Regions from separate parts of the Shewanella khirikhana genome, predicted to be linked through region 1. Evidence: riboswitches for the same ligand, from Rfam matches in the RefSeq annotation. Region 1 holds a riboswitch; the other holds the start of a gene.

Region 1 (6,067 bases):
ATCCTGGACCAGCACTCGCCATCTTTCTTCATTCAATGGCCGAAATGAAAACGCCAGCAGAGATCCATCCGGAGACAAAATCGGGTCAACCTCTTGCCCATCCAGCGAAGTCAGCGGCTCAAGAGAGGCAATCACATCTTTAATAGGGGAGATATTTTCAATCGGCGGCGCTTTGCTGAAATACTGAATACCACCCATGATAGCCAGTGACACCGTAAGGCCTGCCAGGGCATAACCCAACAATCTGCCACTGCGGGAACTGCCATGCCGGGGAGTTTTAACAGGAGTAGCAAGCTGCTGGTTGATATGGTTTGGTGCCTGGTCATAGGTTACAGCTTCAAAGGCAGGCTTGTTTTCGGTTTCAGCCTTGCCGGGAAGCGTCGCGGCTGTATGGCTCTCAGGAACAGAAACTGCCGGCTTTAGCAGAGGCGTATTGATTTGCTCAATCTCGGCCACCACCAGATAACCCACCTTGGGCACGGTTTTAATGACTTTCTGACTGCGGGCATCATCACCGAGGGCGCTGCGAAGCAGGGCAATGATTCGATTGATAGCGTTGTCAGAAACAACACCACCGCGCCACACTTCTTTAATGAGCTCATCCCGGCTCACAGGGCGACCGGCACGTTCAAGCAGGCACACCAGCACCTGCATTACGCGCAATTCCAGCTTGGTATCTATGCCTTCCCGAGAAACCACGCAACGCTCGGGCACAACAAGGTACTCGCCCAAGCGATATTTATTATTATTAAACATGCCGTTCGCTTTGTTACTTTAGTTTTATCTTTCTGTATTTAATCAATATCGGTGCCTGAGGGGAAGCGGCAGCACACATCTATCTTTTCATTGAACTTGCCGCTGTGGTTACCCTTGGGTATCTTTAGCGCCCCAAAGACCGTATCGAGACCGCAAATGGACGATTTTGTTTACAATCCACCCTGCGAACCCTGGCTGGAAATTTTGCACCAGGACAAGGACATCATCGTTATCAATAAGCCCAGCGGCATCCTCTCGGTGCCGGGTCGCGATCCTATTCATTACGACAGTATCTGGTCACGGATAAAGGCTGAACACCCCAACAGCCAGGTCGTGCATCGTCTGGATATGGCCACCTCCGGTGTCATGGTCTATGCCCTGCGAAAAAGTGCCGAAAGCGAACTCAAGCGCCAGTTCCGTGACAGGGAAACCCACAAAATTTACTATGCGCGGGTTGCAGGCCACGTTAAGCAAGACACCAGCGTAAATCTGCCACTTATCTGTGATTGGCCCAACCGCCCCAAACAAAAGGTCGATCACCAGATAGGTAAACCTTCACTCACCCATGTGGAAGTCGTCAGCTACGGCAAGCGCTCCACGCTGGTGAAGCTCACCCCCATCACCGGCCGCAGTCACCAGCTCAGGGTACATATGATGGCCCTTGGGCACCCCATCCTGGGTGATGGCTTCTATGCTGACCCGCTGGCGAAGTCTCTTGCAGACCGTCTGCTGCTGCATGCAGCCAGTCTCAGCTTCACACATCCTTATTCGGCCGAGCCACTGACCTTCGAAGCCGAAGTGCCGTTCGCCGAGCCGATTGGTGAGCAGTAAAGTCACCTTTTCGCTGGAAAATTCACACTAAAGCCCGTAAATTATTGTTCAATCATTTGGTAGTTAGAGCAGTAAGCAGTGGATACATCATTTCAGCGTGACCAGTTGGACAATCAGATCCTCGAGGCCCTGATGGCCGATGCCCGCACTCCCTTTGCCGAACTGGCCAAACGATTCGGCGTCAGTGCGGGTACCATCCATGTGCGGGTCGAAAAGATGAAGCAGGCCGGCATCATCACCGGCGCGCAAATTACGGTAAACCCCAAGGCACTGGGCTACGATGTGTGCTGTTTTATCGGCATTAATCTGAAAAGTGCCGGCGATTACCCTGCCGCCATAGCCAAACTCAATGCCCTCGAAGAAGTGGTAGAAGCTTACTACACCACCGGCAACTACAGCATTTTCGTCAAAGTCATGTGTCAGTCTATCGACAGCCTGCAACATGTGCTGATTAACCGCATTCAATCCATTGCCGAAATTCAGTCCACCGAGACCTTAATAAGCCTGCAAAATCCGATTGTCCGAGCGGTAAAGCCCTGATCCAACTCAGGCACTACAAGGCTTAAAAACAAAAACACCGGCACTATGTCCGGTGTTTTTGTTTAACTGACTCAAAGCTCAAAGACTTTGGTCATCACCTTATAAAGCTCGGTGCCCTGGTGTACCGAGGCCGATGCAAAATGCAGTATCGGCACCCCGTCCTCAGGCAATTTAAGCGGCGTCAGTTCCTCGCCGGTGCCGTACAAATCCAATCTGAGCAGATTCACCAGCGGCTCACCCGCCTTCATCGGCACGCCTACCTTTCCGAGATACTCCACCATCCCTGCCTTGGGCGCATGGAATTTACGGTAATTCTTCAGAAAGCAGCCAAAGCGCTTCATTGGCTTGGGCAGCACTTTCTCGGCAATCACCCCGCGGTGGCTAAGATACGCCAGAATACCTTCGGCATCTTCCAGGGCATCATCAAGATCGATACGCTCCTGACTGCCAAGCTCCAGAGTAAACGCCGAGACTTTCACCCCCAGTTCGCGGCCACGGCTCGAGGCCACCTCCGCCAGCGTCCACCAGGGCACAAAAGCCGCCTCATCCATGGCGCCGCCGAAACTGTTGGGGATCAGCAAGGTATAAGGAATCGAGAAAAACTGCGCCGCATCACGCTCATATTCAGGGCAATACAAGTGTTTGCACGACTTGGGGCCGGTATGCAAATCCAGCACTATATCGGCCCTGTGCGCCATCGACTGCAAGGTTACCGCAAGCCGGTGCCCTGTGGTCACGCCCCAAGGATCCCCAAGCTTTCGGGCGCACTCTTCCACCAAAGTGGCCCGAAACGCCGTTACCAGCGCCTCATCATCCAAATGGGCATGTTCCTGATACCAGACTTCGATATTAAAGCCATGGTCGAGATACTCGCGGTTCCAGTTCACGCCAGTAATGGGATCAAAGCGGCCCAGGGTAAACTCGCCACTCTTCTGATTTATTCCCAAAGGATTTGCCAGCGGCACCAACTGGATATCTCCCAGCAGCTCGTAGTGCTCCAGCAGCTTCATCAGCTGATAGATCACGGCGTTGCCCTGTACCTCGGCGCCGTGCACATTTGCCTGAATGTAAACACTCGGGCCCTTGCCCTTACCACTGAAACGGTAAACCGGCAGCGACAGCGGCTGACCTGCAGCCAGCTCGCCCACCCGGACTTCGTGCTTATCAACCCGCATCAGGCCTGACCTTCAAACAGATTTTCGTGCAGTGCTTTCACCACCTGCGCCGCTTCGCTCTCAGCCACCAGCACGCACAGATTATGTGGGCTGGCGCCCTGGCAAATCATCCGCACATTGTGGGGCTCGAGCACGGTAAACACCTGACGGCAAATGCCCGGCGTGCTGGCGATGCGGTTACCGATAATGGCCACCAGCGCCAGGTTATCTTCAACCCGCACCCGGCAATGCTGCGACAACTCCTGCAGCAGCGCCTCACTCAGCAGGCCGCTGCCGGTGGAGTCTGAACCGGTTTTATCCAGCGTCAGCGACACGTTCACTTCAGAGGTGGTGATAAGGTCAACCGAAATCTTATGACGCGCAAGAGTGGCAAAGGTTTCCGCCAAAAAGCCGCGGGCATGCAGCATCTGCAGGCTGTGCAGGTTCAACAGCGTCTGATCGCGGCGCACCGCAACGGCACGATAGGTCGGCGGATTGTCCACCTGATGACGGATCCAGGTGCCACCCTTTTCCGGCGCCTTACTTGAGCCCACAAACACCTGAATTTGCTGACGAACGGCTGGCAAAATCGTCGCTGGATGCAGTACCTTGGCGCCGAAGGTGGCCATTTCTGCCGCTTCGTTAAAACTGATTTCGGCGATAGGACGCGCATTGGGCGCAAGGCGTGGGTCTGTGGTGTAGATACCAGCCACATCGGTCCAGATCTCTACCGCATCGGCCCGCAGCGCCTCGGCCAACAAAGCCGCCGAATAATCGCTGCCACCACGGCCAAGGGTGGTGGTTTGGCCGTCGGCATCGGCACCGATAAAGCCCTGGGTCACCACAATCTGGCTTGCCAGTAGCGGCAATAAAAAGTCACGTGACAGCGAAGCAATGTCTTCAATCTGCGGCTCTGCGCGGCCAAAGTGGCTATCGGTACGCATCACCTGCCGCACATCGAAGCTAACACTACTGGCGCCCTTTTCACGCAGCACGGCGGCAAAAATCAATGACGAGCACTGCTCGCCCATGGACAGCAGCTCATCCATAATCGATTTGCTGCGATTAAGGATAAGTGACTCACTGAGCACAGAAATACGCGACAGCAGGCTGTCGAGCGCAGCAGCCACATCCTGTGGGCGGCTCAGTTTGTCGAGGATCGCGTATTGGATTTGGGCAATTTGCTTCAGCAGTTGCAACCGACGCTCATCGGTCACAGTGGCCTGGGTGAGTTCCACCAGCAGGTTAGTCACACCGCTGGATGCACTGACGACCACCAGCCGGGTCGCAGCATTGGCCAGCACTATATCGGCGCAGCGGGACATAGCGTCAAAATCGGCAACAGAGGTACCGCCAAACTTGGCAACAACAAGAGACATCAGCACACCTCCGTCGACGGCGAATAGACGAAAGCAGCAAATTGATTGGTAAGGGTTTTCATGTGTTAGCTCCGAACTGACTTCGTTCGAAGAGCCTGGTGCAAAGATTCGGCACCCCAAAAGGAGGGAAAAGCGATCGTCACCAGAAGCTCTCCACCAAATTACAGGTGACAATCGTCAGGATTCAGCCTGAACGACCGACATGGACCGCTTACCCCGCAGTGCACGCCTCGGCGCCAATCTCCCTCGCAAGCCGTCGTTGGAGTGGGTACTCCTCTGACTCGCTACCTAGTTGACGCTCCTCTTCTGTGCCTTCCATTGGAAGGGACGAAAAAAGTAGCAATAAAGACCTAATCAAGTCAATCCGAAATTACCCAACTTGATAAAAACTGTGTTTGGCTGAGCAATCGCGCTACCGGCCAAGATCCGGCAGCTCGCTCACCAGCCGCACCCGCTCGCTGAACGCCCCCATTGGCGCCGGCGTTGCCTGCATCAGGCATGGCAGCAGCTCAAGCTGGTTTTCGGCCACATAATAAATCGCGTTTTGTTGATGGCGTCTGGCAAGCGCCAGGCTATCTTCTCTGGACAAAAACACCGCCCAGCTTTTTTCCATATGGGACAAATCACGGCTCGCCCCTATCATGGCTCGGTAAGGCACCCCCAGAGATTCAATGTCTCTGAGCAGAGCCCGATCCCGCAAACGGTTCTGACAGGCAGTCAAAATCCGCCCCTGAGGATTGTGGGCTGTGATAATGGCGAACTGAGAAAAAGGAGAAAGTTGCTGAGTCAACAGAAATTCTGTCGACTGATAGAGATGCCAAAGCTGTTCGAAATGACTGTCCATGCGTGTGATAATCATTCAAAAGAACCCGATACAGTTTAGCAGACTCTTTTACGCTGCCTAGTCATGTGAGGGAGATCTCATTTACAAAAACACCCATCACCTTACATTTCATCGACTTAGAGAAAATTAATCATAATTAATCGGCCTTTCGGCTGGATTTGTTAACATTTCAATTGTTAACAAATGCCTAAAACGAGTACAATTGCCCCCGTTAGCCTTCCACCCATCCAGCCGTTCATTTGATACAGACTGTTACAAATTTTCCGCTGATGTCAGTGACTTGGCTAATCAACTGTACGAAATGTGATCCATATTCAATTTAACATTTATACTTTGCAAAAAACGGGTGTCTGAGGAACTTTAGCAAGGCATTGTTTATCAAAGTAAGTACAGTTCGCGTTCCCCAATGTGGGGCAACTATTGGACTAATCGTAGAGTGTGCCGGCTATCAGGCGCTGTCTCTTTACCACACAGGTTTTTCAGGTCCTGCCCAGCTAGCAAGCAGGCCCTGTCCGACAGTCGACCGGCACATCCGGTTAGCACAGAATTTGTTTTAAATTTAG
Region 2 (6,067 bases), 670 kb from region 1:
CCAAGATGGCGCCCTTAATGTCGGCTCACTCTGACGACATCAACCTGAACCCGACTCTGTTTGCCCGCATCGAAAGCCTGTACAACCAGCGCAATGATCTTGGGCTGACCAAAGAAGAAGTGCGCCTGATTGAGGTTTACCATCAGCGCTTTGTGATGGCCGGCGCCAAGCTTACCGAAGCGCAGAAGACCCAAATCCGTGCCCTGAACGAAGAGCACTCCAAGCTGACCGACGAATTCCAGCAGCGCCTGCGTCGCCTGACCAAGGAAATCGCCGTGGTTGTTGACAGCGAAGCCGAGCTGGCCGGTCTGTCTGACAGCGCTATTCGTATGGCTGCCGCCGATGCCAAGGCCGCAGGCCATGACGGCAAATTCCTGCTGTCTATCACCAACACCACCCGTCAGCCAGTGCTGGCACAGCTTGAAAACCGCGAGCTGCGTAAGCGGGTATTCGAAGCCTCTGCCAACCGTGGCCTTGGAGGCGAGAACGAAACAGCCTCTCTGGTTGCCCGTCTGGCACAGCTTCGCGCCGAGCGCGCTGCCCTGCTGGGCTTTGACAACTGGGCCAGCTACCGTCTGGCGCCGCAAATGGCCGGCAGCCCTGAAGCCGTATATGAGCTCTTTGGTACCATGGTGCCAAAAGTCGTGGCCAACACCCGCAAAGAAGCCGCCGACATTCAGGCGATGATTGATAAAACCGGTGGCAATTTCGAGCTCAAGCCATGGGACTGGGCCTTCTACGCCGAAAAGGTGCGTCAGGAAAAGTACTCTCTGGATGAAGAGAGCCTCAAGCCTTACTTCGAATTCAACCGTGTGCTGGAAGATGGCGTGTTCTACACCATCAAGGAACTGTATGGCCTGACCATGACGCCGCGCCCCGATCTGCCGGTGTACCACCCGGACGTGAAGGCCTATGAAATGTTTGATGAAGACGGCACCAGCCTGGCCATCTTCTACGCCGACTACTTTGCCCGCGACGGCAAACGTGGCGGCGCCTGGAAGAGCTCCTTCGTGGACCAATCCGGCCTGCTGGGTAACAAGCCAGTGGTGGTGAACGTGATGAACATCAAGAAGGCACCAGACGGCGAGCCGACCTTTGTCAGCTACGATGAAGTGACCACCATGTTCCACGAAATGGGTCACGGCACCCACGGCATGTTGTCCAAGGTGAAATACCCAACGCTGGCGGGCACCAAGGTTTCCCGCGACTTCGTTGAGTTCCCCTCCACCTTCGAAGAAGACTGGGCTGCCCATCCCAAGGTACTGGCCAACTACGCCCGTCACTACCAGAGCGGTGAGCCACTGCCCAAGCCATTGCTGGACAAACTACTCAAGTCCCGCAGCTTCAACCAGGGCTTCGACACCCTGGAGTACATGGCCGCGGCCCTGGTGGATTTGGAATGGCACTCACTGAAAGCCGGTGACAGCCTCAAAGATGTTGCCAGCTTTGAAGCCGCAGCGCTCAAGAAGCACGGTGTGGACATTGAAGCCGTGCCGCCACGTTACCGCTCAACCTACTTCGCCCACGCCTTCCCGGGCGGCTACAGCGCCAGTTACTACGCCTACATGTGGTCTGAAATTCTGGCTGCCGACGCCTATGCCTACGTGCAAACCCAGGGCGGCCTGAACCGTGAAATTGGTATGAAGTACCGCAAGGCCATCCGTGAAGTGGGCAACAGCGTGCCGCCGATGGAAGCCTACATCAACTTCCGTGGTCAGGAACCGACCACCGACGGTCTGCTGGAGCGCCGTGGCCTGAAGTAAGCCGTGGCCTCAAATAAGCAACCTGAAATAAGCAGCGGCCTGATATAGGCCGCGCTTTGGTAAGCAAAAGCTCAGCCACAAAAAAGCCGCTCAATTGAGCGGCTTTTCTATTGTTAAACGTCTTGTAAACTCAGCGAGGCTCAGCCCTTCCCGGCCTTGATTTTAAGACCTATCACCGCCAGCACAAAGAGGACTGAAGTGGTGCCAAATCCAGCCCACACCGACTCGGTAAAGCCCATCACCGTATAGCCCACCAAGCTGATGGCCGCCACAATCAGCGCATAGGGCAGCTGAGTCACCACATGGTCGATATGGTGGCAGCTGGCGCCGGTGGACGACAAAATGGTGGTATCAGAAATGGGCGAGCAGTGGTCACCGAATACGGCACCTGCCAGCACAGCAGCGAGCATCGGCAACATCATGGCAGTGTGGCTGCCCATGGCCATGTCGGCGGCAATCGGCAACATAATGCCGAAGGTGCCCCAGCTGGTGCCTGTGGCAAAGGCGGTAAGCCCGGCGAGGATAAACATCACCGCTGGCAGCAGCGCAAAGGGAATATTGCCGCTGGCAAGACTCGCCATAAACTTGCCGGTTTCCAGCTCGCCGATAATACCGGCAATGGTCCAGGCAAACAGCAGGATATAGATGGCAGGCACCATGGAGCGGGCGCCCTGGGTCAGTGCCGTGATAATCAGCTTGCTCTCAACCTTTTGCATCATGGCCTGCACCAGAGTTACCCCCAGGCCCACCAGCGCACCGAAGAACAGCGAACCGCCCACATCAGTTTTCTCAAAGGCGCCAATCAGCGAAAACGGCAGCTTTTCGTCAGCAAGCGCCGAGGCGCCGCTTTGGATCATAAAGAACAGGGTGGCAAATACCAGGGTGCCAATGGGCACGAACAAACCCGCGATACGGCCGCTATCGGCCTCCGGCAGGTCGGCACTGGCGCCCGGCGGTGTGCCCTTGGCTTCATCGTACAAATTACCGCGCATGGCGTTTTGCTCATGGGCCTTCATCGGGCCCACATCCAGCCCCATAAAGGCCACACACAGCAGCAACAAGAGTGCGAAGATGGCGTAGAAGTTCATCGGGATCATCTGGATAAACACCGACAGATGCCCCGCCTCACTCATGCCATGGGTGGCGAGGATGCCGCCAATCAGCGCAATGATGTAGGCGCCCCAGCTGGAAACAGGTGAAATCACGCATACGGGCGCGGCGGTGGAGTCCAGCAGATAGGCAAGCTTGGCACGGGAAATATAATAACGGTCGGTTAAGGGGCGGGAAATGGAGCCCACCACCAGACTGTTGAAGTAGTCGTCGATAAAGACCACACAGCCCAAAAACATGGTCAGCAGCTTGGCGTCACGCTTACAGCGGATGTGTTGTCTGGCCCAGTCGGCAAAGGCGCGGGCGGCGCCGGAGACGGTAATGAGCGCAGTGATCATCCCCAGCAGCACCAAAAAGCCGAGGATATACAGATTCCAGCTATTTAGCGCACCATCGCTCCACACCAGATTGGTAACCCGGTGAGCCAAAAATTCAGCGCTGGCAAGGGGAGCAAAATTATTCAGCAGCAGCGCGCCAACCAGAATACCCAAGCCAAGGGACAAGAGTACCTTGCGGGTCAATACCGCCAGGACGATAGCCACAATCGGCGGCAAAAGGGACAATGCCGAGTCGGCGTAACTTATCAATGTCATTGAAATATCTTCGTAAAAAACGAATGGAGGGCGACTGAACTGGTGGGGAAACGGCAAAGATACCCAAGAACACCTGTCCTATCAGTAGCGCTCCATAGTAAATACAACCTCTGTCATCCCGACAGAAAATACTATGGCAGTGCCGTTTCTTTCGATAACGACCCCAGCGGAAGGCGGTGATACACACATCCACTTCGGCGCCAATGCCCTTTCACAGCCCGTCAACGGCATCACCCTGTTGACTGTTACTGATGCTTGGCGCACCTCTACTCAGGACGCCTGTGTGCAGGCGTGCGGCACATAAAAACACAAGCGGCCCGGGGGAAGCTACCCCCAGGCCGCATATCGTGACCAAGATCACAAATTAAAGCAAGTCTATCAGCTTGGGCACGGCCTCAAACAGATCCGCTTCCAGGGCATAATCCGCCACCTGGAAGATAGGCGCTTCAGGATCTTTGTTGATGGCAACAATCACCTTGGAGTCCTTCATGCCCGCCAGATGCTGGATGGCACCGGAGATACCCACGGCAATGTACAGCTGCGGCGCCACAATCTTACCGGTTTGACCAACCTGCAGATCGTTGGGCACAAAGCCTGCATCAACCGCAGCGCGGGAAGCACCCACGGCGGCGCCGAGTTTATCGGCCAGTTTTTCAAGCAGAGCAAAGTTTTCGCCGCTGCCCATACCGCGGCCACCGGAGACGATAATGCCGGCACTGCCAAGCTCAGGGCGCTCGGAGACAGTCAGCTCCTGGGACACAAAGGCGCTCTTGGCGGTAAACACCTTATCCAGGGCTTCAATGGCGGCGCTGCCACCGTTGCCGGCGGCGTCGAAGGCGCTTGGACGCACTGTCATTACCTTCTTGTCATCCAGGCTCTCAACCGTTGCCAGCGCGTTACCCGCATAAACGGGGCGCACAAAGGTGTTGGCATCGACTACGGCTACCACTTCAGAGAGCTGGGCCACATCGAGCAGCACGGCAACCCGCGGCAGCGCATCTTTACCCATGGAGCTGGCGGCGGCCAGAATGTGGCTGTAACCACTGGCCAAATCCAGCATCAGCGCGGCCAGGTTTTCACCCAGATGCGCGGCATAGGCGGCGTTATCGGCTACCAGCACCTTGGCAACGCCATCGATGGCAGCGGCAGCTTCAGCAACGGCGCCACAGTTATGACCGGCAACCAGCAGGTGGATGTCACCACCGATGGCCTTGGCGGCACTCACAACCTTGGCGGTATCCAGTTTCAGGCTGGCGTTATCATGTTCTGCAAGGACGAGAATGCTCATATCAGATCACCTTTGCTTCGTTTTTCAGTTTTTCCACCAGCTCTTCAACAGAGGCCACCTTGATACCGGCCTGACGGGCGGCAGGCGCAGTCACACTGATAAGCTTCTGGTGTGCCTTTAACGTCACGCCCAGGGCTTCCGGAGTCACGGTATCCAGCGGCTTGCGCTTGGCTTTCATGATATCGGGCAGTTTGGCGTAGCGTGGCTCGTTGAGGCGCAGATCTGAGGTCACAATGGCGGGCATTGGCAGGCGCACAGTTTGCAGGCCGCCGTCCACTTCGCGGGTTACCAGCAGCTCACCGCCTTCCACAACCACTTTGGAAGCAAAGGTCGCCTGAGGCGCGTCCATCAGCGCGGCCAGCATCTGACCGGTCTGGTTGTTGTCACCATCGATGGACTGCTTACCCAGCAATACCAGCTGAGCCTGCTCTTTGTCCTGCACGGCTTTCAAAATCTTGGCGATGGAAACCGGAGCCAGATCGTCGCCGGCTTCCACGTGAATTCCCCGATCGGCGCCCAGTGCCATGGCGGTACGCATCTGCTCCTGCACGGCCTTGCTGCCGACACTCACAACCACGATTTCGCTGGCGTGACCCGCTTCTTTGAGTCTTACCGCTTCTTCTACGGCAATTTCACAAAAGGGGTTAATCGCCATCTTGAGGTTTGCCGTGTCTACATCGGTATTATCGGCCTTCACCCTCACCTTCACGTTGGCATCGACAACGCGCTTTACAGGCACCAGTATTTTCATAGGGTTTCCTTCCTGCACCTTCTTTTGTTGGGGATGTAACCGCGGGCACCATGGCACCCAAGTGGTTACGCAATAGCGCAACTTTACGTGCTGTTAACGTAAACGTCAACCTGAGTCAAACGAGCGTTTGTGAGTTTGTGCATAGGCTCACTGGCCAGTTTTTTGAACACCACTATTACGCCTATTACATGGCAACTGATACATAGCGCCTGCTACGCCCGGCAGACGCCACAATGGCACATGGGATGATGACCCCAGCGGATGATACGCCCGCAGATATCAACCTTGAGTAAAAGCCGACGCTTCCATGGCTTTCGCTGCAGGCAACTCCAAATGCAGGCAACCCCAAATGCAGCCGACCACAAATATAGAAGCTGGGCCGATAAAAGCCCGTAAAGTTAGCAGTAACCCGCAGTGAACCAATAGCCATCATAGAAGCGAAGACTGACAGACAACGCAGAAGAGAAGCAGGCTAAAACTGACGAAAATGAAATCGATGCCGCAATAACAATTCGACTAAAGGCTAAGCAGACTGTTTTGCTCAGGTATCAAACAAACAACT

The links. A riboswitch is a leader RNA that binds a small molecule or an ion and turns the genes downstream of it on or off. The one in region 1 is predicted to bind lysine.
Region 2: another riboswitch for lysine. It lies ahead of STH12_RS03625 (Na+/H+ antiporter NhaC family protein); the one in region 1 lies ahead of lysC (lysine-sensitive aspartokinase 3).

Annotation. Positions count from the first base shown of each region.
Region 1 covers NZ_CP020373.1:176,291-182,357, reverse strand. Annotated here, with positions in the region: gene STH12_RS00680 (winged helix-turn-helix domain-containing protein) at 1-756, opposite strand, end outside; gene rluA (bifunctional tRNA pseudouridine(32) synthase/23S rRNA pseudouridine(746) synthase RluA) at 913-1,587, shown strand; gene asnC (transcriptional regulator AsnC) at 1,666-2,127, shown strand; gene STH12_RS00665 (succinylglutamate desuccinylase/aspartoacylase family protein) at 2,199-3,302, opposite strand; gene lysC (lysine-sensitive aspartokinase 3) at 3,302-4,660, opposite strand; lysine riboswitch at 4,799-4,974, opposite strand; gene STH12_RS00655 (DUF3293 domain-containing protein) at 5,073-5,519, opposite strand.
Region 2 covers NZ_CP020373.1:843,977-850,043, reverse strand. Annotated here, with positions in the region: gene STH12_RS03630 (M3 family metallopeptidase) at 1-1,763, shown strand, start outside; gene STH12_RS03625 (Na+/H+ antiporter NhaC family protein) at 1,904-3,466, opposite strand; lysine riboswitch at 3,544-3,743, opposite strand; gene STH12_RS03620 (electron transfer flavoprotein subunit alpha/FixB family protein) at 3,831-4,754, opposite strand; gene STH12_RS03615 (electron transfer flavoprotein subunit beta/FixA family protein) at 4,756-5,505, opposite strand.